Regions from separate parts of the Streptomyces sp. HP-A2021 genome, predicted to be linked through region 3. Evidence: riboswitches for the same ligand, from Rfam matches in the RefSeq annotation. Region 3 holds a riboswitch; each other region holds the start of a gene.

Region 1 (3,271 bases), 2.1 Mb from region 3:
GTGGTGACCGGCACCGAGGCGACCAGGCCGATCGAACCGACCAGCGTGCGCACGATCTCCTCCGCGACCAGCTCGCTGTTGGCGACCGTCCCGACACCGCTCTGCGCGATGGAGAACAGCAGGAGCAGCGGCAGCGCGGCACCCGCGTAGGCGAGGACCAGGGTGTTGACGACCGAGGCGATGTGGTCGCGGCCGATCCGGATCCCCGCGCGGTAGAGGCCACGCCAGCCCATGGACGGATTGGCCTCGTGCAGCTCCCAGACCGCCGACGTCTGCGTGACCGTCACGTCGTCGAGCACACCGAGCGATCCGATGATGACGCCGGCGAGCAGCAGACCGCTCATGTCGATCGTCGGGTAGAGGCCGTGGATCAGACCGGTGTTGTCGTCGGTGTTGCCGGTGAGCGCGGCCCAGTCGATGAACAGCGAGCCGAGAACGCCGATCAGCAGCAGCGAGATCAGGGTGCCGAGCACCGCTACGGAGGTCCGCGCGGACAGGCCATGACACAGATACAGGGCGATGAGCATGATGGCGCTCGCGCCCACCACCGCCACGAGCAGCGGGTTCGAGCCCTGAAGGATCGCGGGCAGGATGAAGAAGTTCAGCACCATGAAGCTGATGGCCAGCGAGACCAGGGCCATGACACCCCGCAGTCGCCCGACGACCACGACGGCGAGGGCGAAGATACCGGCGAGCAGCGCCAAGGGCAGGCGGCGGTTGATGTCGGTGACCGAGTACTGGAGGTCCTTCGGCGCGGAGGGCTCGTAGGCGACCACGACCTTCTGGCCCTCGTGCAACTGGCGGGACTGGTCCGGCTGGACGATCTCGGTGAAGGTACGGCCCTTGTCCTTGCCGCTGTCGACCCGGATCGTCGCCCGCTTGCAGGTGCCGTTCTCCTGCTGCACCGCGGAGGAGCCCTCGGCGGTGGAGGTGTCGCCGGTCGGCGGGACGCCCGAGGCGCCGGCCTCCTTGCAGCTCACCGACACGACCTTGGTGACCGAGGCCTCCTGTGTCTGCCGGTCGAAGCCGACGCCGGTGCGCTCGTGCGGCGGGGCGCCGCCCGGCCACAGCACGGCGAGACCGACCAGCACGGCGGCGGCGAAGGGGATCAGGACCGCCGCGATGACCTTGCGCAAGTGCATGGAGACGGGCGTGGCAGGACCATGGTTGTGGCTGTGCGAGTGCCCGTGCCCGCCGCCCGGGGCGGAGCCGGGTCCGTTTCCGTGACCGTGCCCGTCGTCGCCACCGCCGTGCCCGTCGCCTCCACCGTGCCCGTGGCCTCCGCCCGGACCGGGTCCTTCGCCGTACCCGTCGTCTCCGCCGCGCCCGTGGCCTCCGCCGGGCCTGTCGCCTTCTCCGTGCCCGTACCCGTCGCCTCCGCCGGGCCTGTCGCCCTCTCCGGGGCCAGGGCCGTGCCAGCCTCCGGAACCGGCACCGTACGTACCGGCCGGACCGGCACTGTGGCCGCTGCCGGGACCGGGCCTGTGCCCCTGTGTCTGTCCCCGGGCAGGCCCGTGCCCGCCCCCGGCGGCGAAATCGTGCTCGTGTCCACGGCCGTTGCCGTTGCCGGCGCCGGATCCGCGGGGCGGTTCGGGCGGTGGGTAAGGAGGACGCTGCGTCGTGGTCACCGACCGATCATCGCAAGAACGAGGGGGGCCCTCTGTTCACCGCGCCAGAATTGCCGCTAGCGTGGAGGCACCTTTTGTACACGCGGGAGCTCGGAGCACCGGGCTGAGAGGGCGCTGACCTCCGTCCCAGCGATGTTTCACATGAAACATCACCGAAGTCGAGTGATGTTTCACACGGAACGTCGGCAGACGGAAGCCGCTGCGTCGACCGCCGAACCTGTTACCGGGTAATGCCGGCGTAGGGAGTAGGTCTCATGACCAACAAGGACGCACGCACGCCTGCCTCCGTTCAGGACGCACAGTCCGAGGAGGCCGGGAAGTCCATCGGCTGGCACAAGGCGTACATCGAGGGCACCCGCCCCGACCTGCGCGTGCCGGTCCGTCAGGTGCATCTCACCAACGGGCAGTCGGTCACGCTGTACGACACATCCGGCCCGTACACCGATCCGCTCGTCGAGACCGACGTCCGCAGGGGCCTGCCGCCGCTGCGCGAGAACTGGATCATCGCCCGTGGCGACACCGAGGAGTATGCGGGCCGCCCCGTCCGTCCCGAGGACGACGGCATCAAGCACACCTCACCCCGCGGCGGCCTGCGCAACCTCGACGCCGTCTTCCCCGGACGGCCGCGCCAGCCGCGCCGCAGCCGGGACGGCAAGGCCGTCACACAGCTCGCGTACGCCCGCCGCGGCGAGATCACGCCCGAGATGGAATACGTCGCCATCCGGGAGAACGTGTCGCCCGAGGTGGTGCGTGACGAGATCGCGGCGGGCCGGGCGGTGCTCCCGGCCAACGTCAACCACCCGGAGATCGAGCCGATGATCATCGGCAAGCGGTTCCTGGTGAAGGTCAACGCCAACATCGGCAACTCGGCGGTGACGTCCTCCATCGAGGAGGAGGTCGAGAAGATGACCTGGGCGACCCGTTGGGGCGCCGACACGGTCATGGACCTGTCCACCGGCCGCAACATCCACACCACACGCGAGTGGGTGCTGCGCAACTCCCCCGTGCCCATCGGCACCGTGCCGCTCTACCAGGCCCTGGAAAAGGTCGACGGCAAGGCCGAGGAGCTGACCTGGGACATCTACAAGGACACGGTCATCGAACAGGCCGAGCAGGGCGTGGACTACATGACGGTCCACGCGGGCGTGCGCCTGCCGTACGTGCCGCTGACGGCCAACCGCAAGACCGGCATCGTCTCGCGCGGCGGCTCGATCATGGCCGCCTGGTGCCTCGCGCACCACAAGGAGTCGTTCCTGTACGAGAACTTCGAGGAGCTCTGCGAGATCCTCGCCGCGTACGACGTCACGTACTCCCTCGGCGACGGCCTGCGGCCGGGCTCGATCGCGGACGCCAACGACGAGGCGCAGTTCGCCGAACTCCGGACTCTCGGGGAACTCAACCGGATCGCGAAGCGTTTCAACGTACAGACCATGATCGAAGGCCCGGGCCACGTCCCGATGCACAAGATCAAGGAGAACATCGACCTTCAGCAGGAGATCTGCGATGAAGCTCCGTTCTATACGCTCGGCCCGCTGACCACGGACGTCGCACCGGCGTACGACCACATCACCTCCGGCATCGGCGCCGCGATGATCGCCTGGTGGGGCACGGCCATGCTGTGTTACGTCACGCCCAAGGAGCAC
Region 2 (3,271 bases), 4.3 Mb from region 3:
CAGCGACGAACTGGATCAACGTCAGCACGGCGGCCGTGGACAGGTCGAAGATCTCCGACGTCTGCCGGTAGATCTCCACCTCCAGGGTCGAGAACGTGGGCCCGCCGAGGATCTGGACGACACCGAAGGAGGTGAAGGTGAACAGGAAGACCATGAGCGCGGCGGCGGCCACGGCGGGCGCGAGCGCCGGCAGCGTGACCTGTCGCCAGGCCCGCAGCGGCGACGCCCCGAGCATCCGCGCGGCCTCCTCCTGCCGCGGGTCGAGCTGCGCCCACAGCCCGCCGACGGTCCGCACGACGACCGCGTAGTTGAAGAAGACGTGCGCGAGCAGGATCGCCCACACCGTCGTGTCCAGCCGTACGCCCCACAGCTCGTCGAGCAGCCCGCCGCGCCCGACCAGCGCCAGGAACGCCGTACCGACGACGACCGTCGGCAGCACGAACGGCACGGTCACGACCGCCCGCAGGACCTGCTTGCCGCGGAAGTCGAAGCGGGCGAAGACATACGCGCCGGGCAGTGCGACCAGCAGCGTGAGCGCCGTCGAGACGACCGCCTGCCAGGTGGTGAACCACAGGACGTGCCGGACGTCCGACTGGGCCAGCACCTCCCCGAGCCGCCCGAACTGCCAGACCCCGTCGACCTTCAGACCGCGCGCGACGATCGCGGCGACGGGGTAGGCGAAGAAGACCGCGAAGAACGCGACGGGCACGGCGATGAGCCCGAGCCGCGCCGCGCTCCCGCGCCGGTCCTTGCGGACGGCTGCTTCGGTCACTTCAGTACGAGCGAGGTCCACGACTTGACCCACTGGTCACGGTTGTCGGCGATCTTCGCCGGGTCCATGGTCTCCGGGTCCTTGGCCTGCGGCCCGTACTTCACGAACTCCGGCGGCACCTGGGCGCCCTCGCGCACCGGGTACACGTACATGTTGAGCGGCATGTCCTCCTGGAACCGCTCGCTGATCAGGAAGTCGAGGAGCGCCTTGCCACCCTTGCTGTTCTTCGCGTTGCTCAGCAGCCCGGCGTACTCGACCTGCCGGAAGCAGGTGCCCTGCGCGACCCCGGTCGGTGCCGTGCTGGGCTTCGGGTCGGTGTAGACGACCTCGACGGGCGGCGAGGAGGCGTACGACACGACGAGCGGCCGGTCCCCCTTGGCCTTCTTGCCGCCGGCCGAGCCGGAGAACTCCTCGTTGTAGGCCTGCTCCCAGCCGTCGACGACCTTCACGCCGTTGGCCTTGAGCTTCTTCCAGTACCCCGCCCAGCCCCCGTCGCCGTACTTCGCGGCGGTGCCGAGCAGGAAGCCCAGGCCGGGCGAGGAGGTGGAGGCGTTCTCGGTGACCAGGAGGTTCTTGTACTGGGGCTTGACCAGGTCGTCGAAGCTGCGCGGCGGGGCGAGCTTGTGGTCGGCGAAGTACTTCTTGTCGTAGTTGACGCAGATGTCGCCCGTGTCGATGGGCGTGACCCGGTGCTTGCCCTGGTCGGCCCGGTACTCCGGCGCGATCCGGTCCGCGCCCTTCGGCTCGTACGGCTGGAACAGGCCATTGTCGAGGGCGCGGGACAGCAGCGTGTTGTCGACGCCGAAGAAGACGTCGCCCTGCGGGTTGTCCTTGGTCAGGATGGCCTTGTTCACGGCCTGCCCGGCGTCGCCGTCCTTGAGGACGTTCACCTTGTAGCCGGACTGCTTCTCGAAGGCCGCGATGACGTCCTTCGAGGCGGCCCACGAGTCGTGGCTGACGAGGGTCACGGTCTTGGAGTCGCCGGACCCCTGGCCGCCGTCGGACGACCCGCACGCGGCGAGCGTGCCGGCCATGCCGAGCCCGACGGCCACGGCTGTCAGCCGCTTGAGGTTGTTGCTCACTGGATTCCTCCTGGAGGACCAGGAGAAGACGCGGCCCTGCCCGGGATCTCTGGGGGTCCCGGGCAGGGCGCAACAGCTCGAGTGATGACCGATCTCCCTACCCAGAATGACCTGGGCCAGGTTCGGAGGGTCTGCGGCCGTGTGCCGCACTCTCAGCGCTGTGGCGCTCCCCTGTCGGAATATGAAGGTGTCGGAAAATACGGTTGTGCTTACGCCGGTCAGACTACCGTTCGGTGGCCGCGAGCTGGCCACACGCCCCGTCGATCTCCTGACCACGGGTGTCCCGGATCGTCACCGGCACACCATGGGCCGCGATGGCCTCCACGAACGCCTTCTCGTCCTCCGGCCGGGAAGCCGTCCACTTCGACCCGGGCGTCGGGTTGAGCGGGATCAGGTTCACGTGCACGGGCCTGCCCTTGAGCATCCGCCCGAGCCGGTCACCGCGCCAGGCCTGATCGTTGATGTCCCGGATCAGCGCGTACTCGATGGACAGCCGGCGCCCGGACTTGGCGCTGTACTCGAAGCCTGCGTCCAGCACCTCCCGGACCTTCCACCGCGTGTTCACGGGGACGAGGGTGTCGCGCAGCTCGTCGTCGGGGGCGTGCAGTGAGATCGCGAGGCGGCACTTGAGGCCCTCGTCCGCGAACCGGTGGATGGCCGGGACGAGACCGACCGTCGAGACGGTGATCCCGCGCTGCGACAGCCCCAGGCCGTCGGGCTCGGGGTCGGTGAGCCGCCGGATGGAGCCGAGGACCCGGTTGTAGTTGGCGAGCGGCTCGCCCATGCCCATGAACACGATGTTGCTGAGCCGAGCCGGCCCGCCCGGCACCTCACCGTCCCTGAGCGCCCGCATACCGTCCACGATCTGGTGCACGATCTCGGCGGTGGACAGGTTCCGGTCGAGCCCCGCCTGCCCGGTCGCACAGAACGGGCAGTTCATCCCGCACCCGGCCTGCGAGCTGATGCACATGGTCACCCGGTCCGGGTAGCGCATCAGCACGGACTCGACGAGCGTCCCGTCGAACAGCCGCCACAGCGTCTTGCGGGTGGTGCCCTGATCGGTCGACAGATGCCGCACGACGGTCATCAGCTCGGGCAGCAGGGCCTCCTGCAGCCGCCCGCGCGACCCGGCCGGAATATCGGTCCACTGCTCCGGATCGTGCGCGTACCGCGCGAAGTAGTGCTGCGAGAGCTGCTTGGCACGAAACGGCTTCTCCCCGACAGCGGCAACGGCCTCCTTGCGCTCGGCAGGAGTGAGGTCGGCGAGATGCCGCGGCGGCTTCTTGGCTCCGCGCGGGGCGACGAAAGTGAGTTCTCCGGGTGCAGGCATAACTCGTCCAGTGTGGCAGATCAACTCCGGCGGCCCAGGCCAGAGCGGGGTGGGGGCGGTCACCCGTGGGCGTCGGCTGTCAGCGTT
Region 3 (3,271 bases):
CCGTCCAGGCCGGTCCGGCCGGGTCGCCCCGCCACAGGGTCGTGTCGGCGGCCGCGTGGTGCCCGGCGTACTGCACGAACCGCCCGAACTGCTCCGACCAGAAGTACGGCACGGGGTCGTACACCGCCGGGGTCTCCCCCGAGGCCCGGCCGACGATGTTCACGGCGACCGTGCGCGGCCCCTGGAGGGCGTTGTCCCAGTGGTGCACCAGCAGACGCTCGCCGTACCGGCCCGAGGGGAAGGAGGCGCAGTCGCCGACCGCGTACACGTCGGGCACCGAGGAACGCAGGTGCTGGTCGGCCACGATCTCGCCGTGCGTGCCCAGCTCGACCCCGGAGCCGGACAGCCAGGCCGTGGCCGGGCGGGCGCCGATGCCGACGACGACCGCGCCCGCGGGCAGCCGCGAGCCGTCGTCGAGAACCACCGTGCCGGGTTCCACACGCTCCACGCGCGCGTGCGTCCGCAGCACGGCGCCCGCGTCGGCGTACCAGCCGGCCATCGGCGCGGCGACCTCGGCGGGCAGCGCCCCGGCGAGGGGCCGTTCGGCGGCCTCCACCACGGTCACCGCGCAGCCCGCCTCGCGCGCGGCGGTGGCGAACTCCGCGCCGATCCAGCCCGCGCCGACGACCACGATGTCGTGCCGGCGGGCCAGCACCGGCCGCAGCCGCTCGGCGTCGTCCAGGGTGCGCAGCAGGTGCACGCCCGGCACGCCCTCCGCGCCGGCCAGCCGGATGGGTTCGGCACCGGTCGCGACGACCAGGACGTCGTACGGCACGGGCCCGTCCTCGGTGTCCAGCTCGTGGTCGCCGGGGCGCAGGCCGAGCACCTCGCAGCCGAGCCGCAGTTCGATGCCGAGGGCCTCGAAGTCGACGTCGAAGGCGGAGCCCTCGGCCTTTCCGAGCAGGACGGCCTTGGACAGCGGGGGCCGGTCGTAGGGCTGGTGGGGCTCGGCACCGATCAGGCTCACGGTGCCGGTGAAGCCCTGCTCGCGCAGGGCGACCGCGGTCTGGACCCCGGCCATGCCCGCGCCCGCCACGACCACGCGCCGCGGCGCGGACGAACCTGGTTCCTGCGTCTGCTCGCTCACCTGATCACCATAGACAACTGACATTTTGTCAGTCAGTGCTCATGTGCAGTGACCTGCTCCACACGCGACCGGGACGAGGACATGACCGTTCAGGGACCGGGCCCATGGCGGTGGCTCCCTTACTGCGCCGTACGGCATCGGGCTAGGGTGGGTGGCCAACGCAAGGCACTCGCGGGAGCCCGGACGCACCGGGCTGAGAGGGAGGCTGGCGGCCTCCGACCGTACGAACCTGATCCGGGTCATGCCGGCGAAGGGAGGGGCTGGACGCCCATGTCGCGTACGCGAACGTCAGACGTCCTCGTCATCGGGGGCGGGATCATCGGCCTGGTCACCGCGTGGCGGGCCGCGCAGCGCGGGCTCGCCACGGCCGTGGTGGACCCGGAGCCGGGCGGCGGAGCCGCACAGGTGGCGGCCGGGATGCTGGCCGCCGTCACGGAACTGCACTACGGCGAGCAGACCCTGCTCGCCCTCAATCTGGCCTCCGCCCGGCGCTATCCGGACTTCGCGGCCGAGCTCACCGAGGAGACCGGCCACGACCTCGGCTACCGCCGCTGCGGCACGCTCGCCGTGGCCCTGGACGCCGACGACCGGGCCCATCTGCGCGACCTGCATGCCCTGCAGCAGCAGTCGGGCCTGGAGTCGCAGTGGCTGTCGGGGCGGGAGTGCCGTCGCCTGGAGCCGATGCTCGCGCCGGGCGTGCGCGGCGGGCTGCGGGTCGACGGGGACCACCAGATCGACCCGCGGCGGCTGGCCGGGGCGCTGGTCGCCGCGTGCGAGCGGGCCGGTGTGGTCTTCCACCGGGCGTGGGCCGAGCGGCTGACCGTCGTGGGCGATCGGGCCACGGGTGCCGTCACGGACGACGGCACCCCGCTGGACGCCGGGCAGGTCGTGCTGGCCGGGGGCAGCCTCAGCGGGCGGCTCGCGGGCGTCCCGGAGGACGTGCTGCCGCCCGTGCGGCCGGTGAAGGGGCAGGTCGTACGGCTGACCATGCCGCAGCGGCACGGGCCGTTCCTGAGCCGGACCGTGCGCGCGGTCGTGCGCGGCAGCCACGTCTACCTGGTGCCCCGCGAGAGCGGCGAGCTGGTCGTCGGGGCGACCAGCGAGGAGCTGGGCTGGGACACCACCGTGACCGCGGGCGGCGTGTACGAGCTGCTGCGCGACGCGCACGAGCTGGTCCCGGGCATCACCGAGCTGCCCCTCACCGAGACCCGGGCCGGACTGCGCCCCGGCTCCCCCGACAACGCTCCGCTGCTCGGCCCGACCGGTCTCGAAGGGCTCCTGCTGGCCACCGGGCACTACCGCAACGGCGTCCTGCTCACGCCGGTCACCGGCGACGCCCTGGCGCACGTCCTGGCGACGGGTGAACTCCCCGAAGAGGCCCGCCCCTTCACGCCGAAGCGCTTCAGCACCGCCACCGCCCTCACGGAGCAGCCCGCATGAACATCTCCGTCAACGGAGAGCCCCGGGACGTCCGGCCCGGCACGGCTCTCGACACCGTCGTGAAGTCCCTCACCGCCGCGCCGTCCGGCGTGGCCGCCGCCCTGAACGAAACCGTCGTCCCGCGCGCGCAGTGGCCGTCCACGCCCCTCGCCGAGGGGGACCGCGTGGAAGTCCTCACCGCCGTCCAAGGAGGCTGACCATGGCCGACGATCCGTTTGTCCTCGGTGGTACGTCCTTCACGTCCCGCCTGATCATGGGTACGGGCGGGGCTCCCAGCCTCGATGTGCTGGAGCGGTCGCTGGTCGCGTCCGGGACGGAGCTGACGACGGTCGCGATGCGCCGGGTGAACGCCTCGGTGCACGGCTCGGTGCTGTCCGTCCTGGACAAGCTGGGCATCCGCGTCCTGCCCAACACGGCGGGTTGCTTCACCGCCGGTGAGGCCGTCCTCACGGCCCGCCTCGCGCGCGAGGCCCTCGGCACCGACCTGGTCAAGCTGGAGGTCATCGCCGACGAGCGCACGCTGCTGCCGGATCCGATCGAGCTGCTGGAAGCGGCCGAGACGCTGGTCGACGACGGGTTCACGGTGCTGCCGTACACCAACGACGATCCCGTGCTGGCGCGGAAGCTGGAGGACGTCGGCTGCGCGGCGATCATGCCGCTCGGCTCGCCGATCGGCTCCGGGCTGGGCATTCGCAATCCGCACAACTTCCAGCTGATCGTCGAGCACGCGCGTGTGCCGGTGAT

Evidence for each region. Region 3 has a riboswitch for thiamine pyrophosphate ahead of thiO (glycine oxidase ThiO). Riboswitches for the same ligand answer to the same signal wherever they lie in the genome.
Region 1: linked by a shared signal. The riboswitch ahead of thiC (phosphomethylpyrimidine synthase ThiC) and the one ahead of thiO (glycine oxidase ThiO) in region 3 are both predicted to bind thiamine pyrophosphate.
Region 2: linked by a shared signal. The riboswitch ahead of MQE23_RS13080 (thiamine ABC transporter substrate-binding protein) and the one ahead of thiO (glycine oxidase ThiO) in region 3 are both predicted to bind thiamine pyrophosphate.

The regions. Positions count from the first base shown of each region.
Region 1 covers NZ_CP094344.1:5,049,447-5,052,717, forward strand. Annotated here, with positions in the region: gene MQE23_RS22705 (YibE/F family protein) at 1-1,628, opposite strand, end outside; TPP riboswitch at 1,701-1,890, shown strand; gene thiC (phosphomethylpyrimidine synthase ThiC) at 1,883-3,271, shown strand, end outside.
Region 2 covers NZ_CP094344.1:2,914,336-2,917,606, forward strand. Annotated here, with positions in the region: gene MQE23_RS13075 (iron ABC transporter permease) at 1-793, opposite strand, end outside; gene MQE23_RS13080 (thiamine ABC transporter substrate-binding protein) at 769-1,806, opposite strand; TPP riboswitch at 1,931-2,037, opposite strand; gene rlmN (23S rRNA (adenine(2503)-C(2))-methyltransferase RlmN) at 2,078-3,184, opposite strand.
Region 3 covers NZ_CP094344.1:7,197,293-7,200,563, reverse strand. Annotated here, with positions in the region: gene MQE23_RS32520 (FAD-dependent oxidoreductase) at 1-1,087, opposite strand, end outside; TPP riboswitch at 1,249-1,360, shown strand; gene thiO (glycine oxidase ThiO) at 1,358-2,527, shown strand; gene thiS (sulfur carrier protein ThiS) at 2,524-2,724, shown strand; gene MQE23_RS32505 (thiazole synthase) at 2,727-3,271, shown strand, end outside.